2 regions of the Photobacterium sp. S4TG1 genome follow, and region 2 is predicted to be linked to the other one. Evidence: predicted binding sites of a transcription regulator. Region 2 holds the regulator's gene; the other holds the start of a gene.

Region 1 (5,815 bases), on a different contig from region 2:
TCGTGATAGCTTAGCGGCAGATCTAGAAGCAAAATACGGTGAGATGACCAAGGAAGAGCTTGAACAAGCCGGTCATGTATATGCAATCGCTGGTCGTGTTATGGCTAAGCGTGGTCCTTTCCTTGCAATTCAAGATGTATCTGGCCGCATTCAGGCTTATGCATCTAAAGATGTTCAGAAAGAACTAAAAGAAAAATATTCTGGTCTAGATATCGGTGACATCATCGGTGTTAAAGGGGCGCTACATAAATCAGGTAAAGGTGATCTTTACATCGAAATGGATAACTACGAGTTGCTAACTAAAGCACTACGTCCATTACCAGAAAAATTCCATGGTCTAACTGACCAAGAAATGCGTTACCGTCAACGTTATGTTGATCTGATTGTAAATGACGATTCTCGTCGTGCATTTATTATTCGTTCAAAAGTGGTTTCAGCGATCCGTAATTTCATGGTAACAAAAAACTTCATGGAAGTTGAAACGCCAATGATGCACGTGATCCCTGGTGGTGCAACAGCACGTCCATTTGTGACACACCATAATGCATTAGACATCGACATGTACCTACGTGTTGCGCCTGAACTTTATCTTAAGCGTCTAGTGGTTGGTGGTTTTGAGCGTGTGTTTGAAATCAACCGTAACTTCCGTAACGAAGGTCTATCTCCACGTCATAACCCTGAATTCACAATGATGGAATTCTACATGGCGTATGCTGATTACCATGATCTAATGGATCTTACAGAAGAAATGCTAAGCAGCGTTGCGATTGACGTTCTTGGCTCTTCAAAAATGCCTTACGGTGAGTTTGAAGTTGAATTTGCTGGTCCTTATGCACGTATCAGCATGTTAGATGCAATCAAACAATACAATCCAGACCATGCAGAAATTCAAGCATTAACTTACGAAGGCGTTGCTGATCGTGAGCTAATGGTTAAGATTGCTAAGTCTGTGCATGTTGATGTTGAAAGTTTCTGGACATGTGGTCAATTGTTAGAAGAGATCTTTGGTGAAACCGCTGAGCCTCAACTAATGCAACCAACATTCATTACTGAATACCCAGCTGATATTTCACCACTTGCTCGTCGTAACGATGAAAACCCATTCATTACTGACCGTTTTGAATTCTTTATCGGTGGCCGTGAAGTGGCAAATGGTTTCTCTGAGCTTAACGATGCTCAAGACCAAGACCAACGCTTTAAAGCACAAGTTAATGCTAAAGATGCGGGTGACGATGAAGCAATGTACTACGATGCAGACTACATTACTGCACTAGAGCATGGTTTACCGCCAACAGCGGGTCAAGGTATCGGTATTGACCGTTTAGTAATGTTATTTACTAACACACACACAATTCGTGACGTTATTTTGTTCCCGGCAATGCGCCCACAACTAAATAATTAATCGACGCGTGATATAAAAAAGCCATCGCCAAGTGCGGTGGTTTTTTTTTGCCTCGAAAAAAGAGTCAAAAAAGCGACAAATAGCGTTCTGTTTTATAAAAATTCGAGTTACATCAATATATTATATTACCTTAATCACATTATACTAAACAAGTTGCATTTGTTCGTATATTATTAATAAAGCAGTTGTTAAATACCACTAAAGAGATAATTGCGTTATTAATGGAGGGATGAATGACAATTGGGATGGTAAAAAAAGCTAAGGCCGTTATTCCTAATACCTTAGTTATTTTTGGCGGTAATAATCAGCAGTGGTTACCAGCAATGGAAAGTGCTGGTTGGTTATGTCATCGTTGTTATGATTTACGAACAGCTGAAACATTACTGTTAGAAATCGGTCCTTGCATTGGTGTGGTAGACCTTAGCCATGATGACTTCAGTATTCATAGTTTTTCTGCAATGGTTAATCGTAATAAACAAGTTCGCTGGATCGCGATAGTCCGTGATGAGCAACTTGGTAATGAAGCGATAGGCCAATTTATCGTTAATTTTTGCCTTGATTATTTTTCGGTGCCCGTTCCACCAGAGCGATTATTACAAACAATAGGGCACCAGATTGGAATGCTTAATTTAGAGCGTAAGGTGTGGCCCCAATTAGGTAATTTTGGTCAACAAGGTTTGCAAGGCTCTACGACAGTAATGAAAAAATTACGTGATCAAGTTAAGCGGGTTGCATTAAGTGATGTTTCTGTTGTTATCAGTGGTGAAATAGGAACCGGAAAAATATTAGTTGCTGATGCCATTTTTCAGGCTTCAGCGCGCGCGAAACAGCAGGTAATACGAGTTAACTGTGAAACCATGACAGCTGATTGGATGATTGATACTGAGCATGGAATTCAATCTGTTTTTGAAGCTGCTAATAATGGGGTGTTAGTGCTGGAGGAATTTACTGCACTCACTGACGCTTGCCAACAGTCTCTGTATCAAGTGTTAGCTGAGGGAAGTTACTATGGTTCTGAGGGGAATGCGATTGCCGTTGATATGCGTATTATCTCGGTTACACATCACTCGCTTGAGAGTTTGGTGACTTTAGCCAGTTTACGACGTGAGTTATATTTTCGTTTAAATGTTGTCTCAATCACAGTACCACCGTTACGTGAACGCAGTGACGATATTATTTTTTTAGCTGAATTTTTGTTATTAAAATATGCGCGCCAATACAACAGTGTTGCTAAATCTTTATCAGAACAGGCTCAAGCAATGTTATTGCAATATCCGTGGCCAGGTAATGTGCAGGAGCTTATTTGCCAAATTAAACGGGCGGTATTGCTAGCTGAAAATAAATGCATTGAAGCGGATCAGTTAGATATACCTCGTTTAATGGATGATAAATTAAGTTTAAAAAAAGTACGTGAAGAATCTGAGCGAAATGCGTTGTTAACTGTATTAGAAAATAACAAAGGGCAGATATCGGCAGCAGCACGTGAATTGGGTGTCTCTCGAGCGACGATGTATCGATTGTTAAATAAGCATCAATTAATTCCGCCGCCACGTTGTTTTCGTCAAAGCCATGCATGATGAATGCGCAAAAATTTTTGCGGTTAAATAAAGTGTTGTTGTAGTAATTGCGCGGTAAATTGTTTTTTTAGATAGAAACCACGTGGTAAGGTTTTAATGGGCTGACCATTAGCACCATAAGCTTCTGTGAGCACTTTACTGTTCGCGGCTTTAGGACGTAATTGCAGGACCTCACCATGACGAGCAGTGATGGTCTCTACTTGCCCTAATACGATCATGTCCATTAATTCTTCCCAATCTTGCTGTAATTGTGCTTCTTCTTCAGCACTTGGACTCCACAGTAATGCTGAACCGACATGACGATCTTCAAGCGGAATATCTCGCTCTCCTTCAACGGGCACCCATAACACTCGCGCAAGTTTCTGTCTGATATGGCTATTGTGCCATTGTAACCCTTGCACACCAATTAAAGGGGCAACACAAACAAACGTCGTTTCTAGAGGTTTCCCCTGATAGCTGATCGGTATGGTTTTAAGTTCAATACCAAGCTCCATAAAATCGGGAACCGGTTTGCTGCCAGCGGTTGCACCGAGGTGCCACTCTAATAATTGACCAACCCAACCTTTATCGCGCTTAAGATTCGGCGGAGGAATAATACCCGCGATTGCTGCTAATTCGCCGAGAGTCATACCTGCCAATTGTTGGGCTCGATTGAGTAATTCAGCTTCTGTTTTTGGCGTTGAACGCATGATTTTTATATTCATAAAGTGTCGTGATAGTCAGTTATATTCAATTTTTTACCGCAATTAATACTATCATATTCGTATGGGGTGGTGGGGGAGGATCGGTGTTGATCATTAGATCTCAATTGGGGTTAAGGTTGATCATGACCGCTAAATAGATGTTATAGCAGGGTCTGATGGTTTTATTATCAGCGACAGGTCGATGTTATTTAACACGAAGATTAAAATAAAAAGATATCCACAGCTTTTTTTTTGAAAATATTTCATTGTAGTATAACTGAGTATCTATACAGTGATAAGTTGCAAAAATAACCATTATGATGCGGTGTTGTTCACAGTGATAGGGGGGGAATTGTGAGTAACGTCATTATTGGTTGATATTTAACCGATCGTTTTTTGGTGATGTGAAAGTTGTCTTTATTTTATTTTATTATAGAGTAGTTTTTTATTTATCTTTATGTTTTTAAAGCTAAAAAAAATCATTATTCTGTTTGTTATTATATGTTGTTAAGGTGCTATTTATTACTTAAAACGGCTTTTTTTAGGTTTCTGCACAAATCTATCCACAGAAAGAGTGAATAAATGTGGGATATGTCTCATTTGACTGTCTGTAAAGTAATCAGTGTGCAAAGTTATCCAGAATATGGTTTTTATTGTGTAAAACTCGGCGATATTGATGAATGTTTGTTTACCGATCACGTCTACTATGAAAAAATCACTATTAATAGATATTTATACTTGAGGTCGTCCAGTGATTGATGGCGATGGATACCGCCCTAATGTAGGGATCGTTATCTGCAATGGCCATGGCCAGGTATTTTGGGCTCGACGATATGGACAACATTCTTGGCAATTTCCGCAAGGTGGCATTGATGAAGGTGAAACCCCTGAACAGGCTATGTATCGTGAATTGTATGAAGAAGTAGGGTTAACCAAAAAAGATGTCAGGATTATTGCGTCAAGCCGACACTGGTTACGTTATAAATTACCGAAGCGTCTTGTACGGTGGGATTCAAAACCTGTTTGTATCGGTCAAAAGCAAAAGTGGTTTTTGCTGAGTTTGGAATGCGATGAGTCCAAGGTCAATATGCAGCGTGGTGTAACACCTGAGTTTGATGGTTGGCGTTGGGTAAGTTATTGGTACCCAGTAAGGCAAGTTGTCTCTTTTAAGCGTGATGTATATCGTCGAGCATTAAAGGAGTTTGCAGCTGTTGCTATGCCATTTAAAGAATGGAAAGAACGTAAATTTAAGCGCATTAAAAACAAACGCAATTAGTAAGTAGAGGTTATTGGCTCACAGGGAACAATTAAAGGCTCGTTATGCTGACACAGCTAAGAGAAATTGTTGACAAGGTTGTCAGCGCTCACACATTGATTGATGCATTAGATCAATTAGTCTCAAATACTACTTTGGTAATGAAAACCGATTGTTGTTCGGTGTACATTGCTGATCATCAGCGTCAGGTTTATACCCTGATGGCGACACAGGGACTGAATAAATCTCGACGGCGTATTAGCTTGCGCTTTGATCAAGGGTTAGTAGGATTAGTGGGCCAACGAGCTGAACCATTAAATGTCGCTGATGCTCGAGTACATCCCCGCTTTAAGCATTTACCAGGGATCGGAGAGGAATCTTTTCGATCCTTTTTTGGTACTCCCATTATTCATCAACGCCAAGTTCTCGGTGTTATTGTTGTTCAGCAGCGCGAGCAACGTGAATTTACTGAAAGTGAAGAATCTTTTTTAGTCACGCTCGCTGCTCAGTTGGCGGGAATTTTAGCGCACGCTAAAGCACAAGGTATGTGGTTTGAAAAAGGGCATCGACTTCATCTAACCGGATCGGCTGCATCAAGTGGTGTCGCGATTGCCAAAGCATGGTGGGATGACACACAACCATTGTTAGAGCATGTGGCACCAGCATCGTGTTTAGATTGTCATGCAGAACAAGAACGCTTAACTATTGCGATAGATTCTGCCGGTAAAGAATTTAGGCGGTTACGAAAGCGGTTTGATAGCGATTTACAGAAAGAAACCCTCGCCATTTTTGACTTGTTTAGTCACCTTCTCAATGATCCTTTGTTACGTAAGGATCTCAAGCGTCATATCGAAGGGGGAGATCAAGCTGAATGGGCGGTGAGACAAGTCGTTGAGAC
Region 2 (5,815 bases):
TTGATACCATTAGTCAGCCAGCAGTCCTCGCTGGAGTAAAACAGCGTGAGCAGTGGTTTCGTGAGGGATTACAACAAATTAACCACCGCTATCCTATTTTTAGTGATATTCGAGGAAAAGGGTTATTACTTGGGGCTGTCTTATGCCCACAGTGGCAAGGACGAGCACGAGATATCTTAGTTGCTGCAGGTAAAGAAGGGGTTATGGTGTTGGTGGCAGGAGCGGATGTAGTACGCTTTACGCCTTCACTTGTCATTGATAAAACCGATATCGATGAAGGAATGCAACGCTTAGAGGCGGCAATTGCTTCGCTATATAACGCAGATTCTTAATTGTGATTAAATTATAATTGCGGGGGCTTAGTTAACATCAATAGCCCCATTCTGATGCTAATTTTGAGCGAGGCAATGGCAGGAGTCATTGTCTACATTAGGAGGGAATGCCATGCTCATTATTCGTCCTATTACTGCCGCTGATTATCCTGCACTGATGCAATGTGCAGAAGCCTCTGGTCATGGTTTTACATCATTACCTATCAATGAAGATTTGCTTCGTCACCGTATTCAACATTCTCAAACCAGTTTTAATGCCACCGTTACTTCACCAAATCAAGAAAGTTATTTGTTGGTTGCAGTTGATAGCGACACCGATCAAGTTGTTGGTACAACAGCAATTGAAGCAACGGTTGGGCTTGATGTGCCTTTCTATAATTACCATTTAAGTACAGTGACCCATGCTTCGCGTCAATTAGGCGTCCATAACACCGTTAAGGTGTTAACTTTGGGAAGCCAATATACAGGTGAGACTGAGCTGTGTAGCTTATTTTTATTACCAGAATGGCGTCAAGGTATTAACGGCCGCTTGTTATCGAAATCACGTTTTTTGTTGATGGCTGATCATCGGCAGCGATTTGCCGAGGTGGCCTTTGCTGAAATGCGCGGCGTCTCGGATGAGCTGGGTAACTCTCCTTTTTGGCAATGGCTTAAAGAGCATTTCTTTTCGATTGATTTTACTTATGCTGATTATCTAACGGGTATTGGCCGCAAAGGTTTTATTGCCGATTTAATGCCTAAATTGCCCATTTACGTCAACTTGCTAAGTAAAGAAGCGCAAGCTGTGATTGGACAGGTGCATGAAAACACTCGCCCTGCATTACAGCTATTAGAGCAAGAAGGATTTTGTTGTCGTGGTTATGTCGATATTTTTGATGCCGGCCCTAGTGTTGAATGTGACGTTCGTAATATTGAAACTGTGCGCCATTCGCAGCGGTATCAAGTGGATATTGGCGAACATAGTAGCCATCAACATTACCTTATTTCAAATGGGCAATTAGCGGGCTTTCGAGCCGTAGCTGCCGCTATTGCCATTAATGCACAAGGACAAGCACTGATGACGGTTGAGGTTGCTGCTGCACTAAATGTTGGAATGGGTGATGAGGTAAGATTAATAGCTCAACCATAAAAGGAGAGACGAATGAGTATATGGATAAATAATCATTGGTTAACGGGTGACGGTGAGCAATTTCAATCCTGTAATCCTTACAACGGCGATGTAGTTTGGCAGGGTAATGCGGCGAGTGAAGAGCAGGTTGAGAATGCGGTTGCTGTGGCAAATACAGCGTTTTTAAGTTGGCGTAACACGGCCTTTAGTGAGCGCTTAGCCGTTATTGAACGCTTTGCTCAATTACTGCATAAGCATCAATCTCAATTGGCACAGATTATTGCGTCAGAAACAGGTAAGCCACTGTGGGAAAGTACTACTGAAGTTGCAGCTATGATTGCTAAGGTCGAGTTATCAACCCAAGCTTATCATGAACGAACGGGCACTCGTCAGCGTCAACAGGCCGATACAACGATGATTGTGCGCCATCGCCCGTTGGGCGTAATGGCAGTCTTTGGGCCATATAACTTTCCCGCACATTTACCGAATGGCCATATTATTCCAGCGCTATTAGCGGGTAATACCGTGGTATTTAAGCCCTCAGAGCTGACGCCTAATACCGCTCAGCGAATGTGTGAGTTGTGGCAGCAAGCCGGTATTACTGATGGTGTTCTAAATTTAGTGCAAGGTGGGCGTGCAACAGGAGCCGCATTATCGATGGCAACAGGAGTCGCAGGCGTATTATTTACAGGAAGTGCATACACCGGACATTTACTGCACCAACAATTTGCAGGGCAGCCGCAAACCATGTTGGCCTTGGAGATGGGAGGCAATAATCCATTGGTAGTAGGTCAAGAGTATGGCGACATTGAGGCGGCAGTATATGCCATTATTCAATCCGCTTTTTTAAGTGCAGGGCAGCGTTGTACGTGTGCTCGGCGGTTATATATCGCTACTGGAAAAGCTGGCGATGCAATATTAGCGCGGTTAGTTGTTGTTGCTTCACAATTGCAGGTCGGTGATCCATTAGCAATACCGGCACCGTTTATGGGACCATTAATTTCTTCCGTTGCAGCGGATCAAATTATGGCACATCAGCAGCAATTATTTGCCGCTGGTGGAATTGCTTTATTAACGGCAACCCGTGGGCACGGTGCAATTGTAACACCGGCGATTATCGATGTTAGTGCGATCAGTGAGCTTGCAGATGAAGAATATTTTGGGCCGTTATTGCAGGTCTGTCGTTATACTGATTTTACTCAAGCGGTGGTAAGTGCTAATCAAACGCGCTATGGCTTAGCTGCAGGATTAATTTCAACCGATGAGCAGCAATGGCAGTATTTTATTGATCATATTCGTGCAGGGATTGTAAATCGAAATCGACCATTAACGGGGGCGAGTGGCGATGCGCCTTTTGGTGGCCCAGGTGCTTCAGGTAACTTGCGTCCAAGTGCTTATTATGCAGCGGATTATTGTGCCTATCCAATGGCATCAGTTGAAGGGGAACAATTACAATTACCGTCCCAATTAGCGCCAGGAGTGAGCTTGAACTAAGGTTTAGTAAGTAATAATGCTTTCAATAAGCAGGCTGATTATGGAATCTATAACACAACTTTTTGATGGTTTATGGCACGATTATAGTCAACGATTATGCCCCTCCGCGGTACAGATACAGCAGTTGTTAACTGAGGACACGACGTTACTCAATGATCATATTGCATTGCGCAGTTTTGGAATACCTAAGTGTGGATTAGCAGTGCTTGCTGCGCCATTTATTGCTTTAGGATACCAACCGCAGGCAAAATATCATTTTAGTGCTAAAAAACTGTATGCCGAATCATTTATCCATGCCAATCCTTTATTACCAAAGGTCTTTATTAGCGAATTACAACTAGCTGGGTGCTCCGCTGAATTGCAGCGTGCAATACGGGCATTGCTTGATCAGGTGGGTGATGATTATTTTCATCAGTCTGATTTTGTTTATAGAGGGCGTCCGTGGCAACTTGATTTTGCAACCTACCAGTTCTTAGCCGCAGAAAGTGAATATGCGGCATGGGTTGCGGCCCATGGTTTTGGTGCGAATCATTTTACGGTCAATATTAATCAGTTAGAGCAGTTTGCTAACCTTGAAGAGGTCAATCATTTATTGCGTCATAATCAATTTGTCATTAATCAAGCAGGTGGTGAGATAAAAGGCAATGCCGAGGTTATGTTAGAGCAATCAGCAACTATGGCTGACAAGGTTGGAGTCAGCTTTCGTGATGGCATTCATAATATCCCAGGTGGTTTTTATGAATTTGCTAAACGCTATCCTCAAGCGAATGGCGAATTATATGAAGGGTTTGTTGTTGATTCTGCAAATAAAATATTTGAAAGTACGGATCGCTAGTATATTTCGATGTGCCGTTGTATTTGCCGTAAAGACCGTCGATAGGCAAATTAACATAATACAGTGCTTAGCATATAAGCACTGTCATAAGGCTAGTTATCTAATGGTGAAGCCCAAACACCTGATTCATCTGCAGGGCAGCGACGTAACCCTGTTTGTTGTTCGAGATAACAGCGGCTATCACTAAACCCTGTCATTTCAATCGTCGTGGGTTGAGTGGTTAATACGCCAGGTACCGTGGTGAAACTATTCGCAGAAAAGCGTTCAATATCCATATTGGCCATCATTGATTTAATATCCGTTTGTGAGCAAAATGTAACACAAATGGGTGTTATTACAAATTAAATTTTAACAGTAATACTGACGCTGCCAATGATTGTTTTATGGAGGTAATTTTGGAAATGCAGAGAAAAAAAAAACCGCAGGTATAAGCTGCGGTTTCATCGGTGATCACGGTATCGCTATAATAATTAGCGTGTGCCGTAAACCACAATAGTTTTACCATGAGCAGAAATAAGATTTTGCTCTTCTAGCATTTTAAGAATACGGCCGACTGTTTCACGAGAACAACCTACGATCTGACCAATTTCTTGACGAGTGATCTTAATTTGCATGCCATCAGGGTGTGTCATTGCATCCGGTTGTTTTGCAAGATTCAATAATGTCTGTGCAATACGACCTGTAACATCAAGGAATGCAAGATCACCAACTTTTTGACTTGTCACTTGTAGACGACATGCCATTTGAGCAGATAAACGCATTAGAATATCTGGGTTAACTTGAATTAATTGACGGAATTTTTTAAATGAAATTTCTGCAACTTCACAAGGGCTTTTTGCGCGAACCCAAGCTGTACGTTCTTGGTCTTCTTCGAACAAGCCGAGTTCACCAATAAAGTCGCCCTGGTTTAGGTAAGAAAGAATCATTTCCTTACCTTCTTCATCCTTGATTAATACAGCAACAGAACCCTTCACGATGTAGTACAAAGTTTCTGCTTTTTCACCTGCGTGAATTAACGTGCTCTTTGATGGATATTTGTGAATGTGACAATGGGAAAGAAACCACTCTAAAGTTGGATCTGTTTGCGGTTTACCTGGAACCATATTACTAACTTCCTCTGCATATGTTGCCCAACAATATGTTCTGTAAAGATAACTCGACAAAACTGTGTGTTGGCAGGGTTTATTCACTCAGCTGATGGGCTGCGAGCTAACTTAAACTGGTTTAGAGTGTATCCTTTTTTTGGGGCTTTTTCTTGATATTGATCTCGATGACCCGCTCATTTATGAGAGATAAGTGTGCACATGATCACATCGTTGTGACTTAGTTACCAAAAGCGCTGTTTCAAAGTGGTTTTACTCTCTAATTCTAGCAATAGAAATATGCAACACAATTAGCATTAGGCGAAATAAATAACGTTTACATCGATGGAATTATCAACAAAAATAAGCTCAACTTTTAAATAATATAGCTAAAGGATATAAAAATGCAGTCACGTGTGAAATGGGTAGAAAACATGACTTTTGTTGGCCAATCAGCTTCAGGTCACAGTGTTGTTTTAGATGGTAACGGTGGTGAAAAAGCCCCAAGCCCAATGGAGTTGGTACTGATGGCTACGGGAGGTTGTAGTTCTGTGGATGTCGTTAGTGGTTTACAGGATTTACAGCAGCAGATCACGGCTTGTGAAGTAAATCTTTCTGCTGAGCGTCGTGAGCAAGCACCACGAATTTTCACTCATGCAAACTTACACTTTATTGTTACTGGTCATGATTTAAGTAGTGAGTTAGTGAGCAAAGTGGTGGCTGACTCGCTTGAAAAATACTGTTCAGTTTGTTTAATGCTGGGGCAGGGTGTTGAAATGAGTCACAGCTATGAAATTGTTGTGGCATAGTTCGCCCACGATGACGGTTGCTGATATTAGTAACCGTTTATTAATATCGCTGGTTGTAGTGTTTACTCATGCTATTTTCCCATTTTCAATAAGTTGTTCAAGCAACGGTCGCATAATCAGCTCCATCGCAAAACTCATTTTTCCCCCAGGAACGA

Evidence for each region. Region 2 encodes CRP, which controls carbon source genes, mostly activating them, when cyclic AMP is high. Its sites were predicted from a motif close to TGTGANNNNNNTCACA; they were not measured.
Region 1: a site for CRP is predicted at 4,246-4,261, ahead of rppH (RNA pyrophosphohydrolase). Genes of this name have one in related genera too.

What each region holds. Positions count from the first base shown of each region.
Region 1 is NZ_JAYXUH010000007.1:73,265-79,079, forward strand. It holds gene lysS (lysine--tRNA ligase) at 1-1,402, shown strand, start outside; gene VXS03_RS10555 (sigma-54-dependent transcriptional regulator) at 1,648-2,979, shown strand; gene mutH (DNA mismatch repair endonuclease MutH) at 3,003-3,668, opposite strand; gene rppH (RNA pyrophosphohydrolase) at 4,414-4,938, shown strand; gene ptsP (phosphoenolpyruvate--protein phosphotransferase) at 4,983-5,815, shown strand, end outside.
Region 2 is NZ_JAYXUH010000008.1:141,111-146,925, forward strand. It holds gene VXS03_RS11655 (aspartate aminotransferase family protein) at 1-332, shown strand, start outside; gene astA (arginine N-succinyltransferase) at 445-1,461, shown strand; gene astD (succinylglutamate-semialdehyde dehydrogenase) at 1,474-2,934, shown strand; gene VXS03_RS11670 (DUF1338 domain-containing protein) at 2,975-3,769, shown strand; gene VXS03_RS11675 (hypothetical protein) at 3,862-4,056, opposite strand; gene crp (cAMP-activated global transcriptional regulator CRP) at 4,240-4,872, opposite strand; gene VXS03_RS11685 (OsmC family protein) at 5,256-5,660, shown strand; gene VXS03_RS11690 (phosphoribulokinase) at 5,727-5,815, opposite strand, start outside.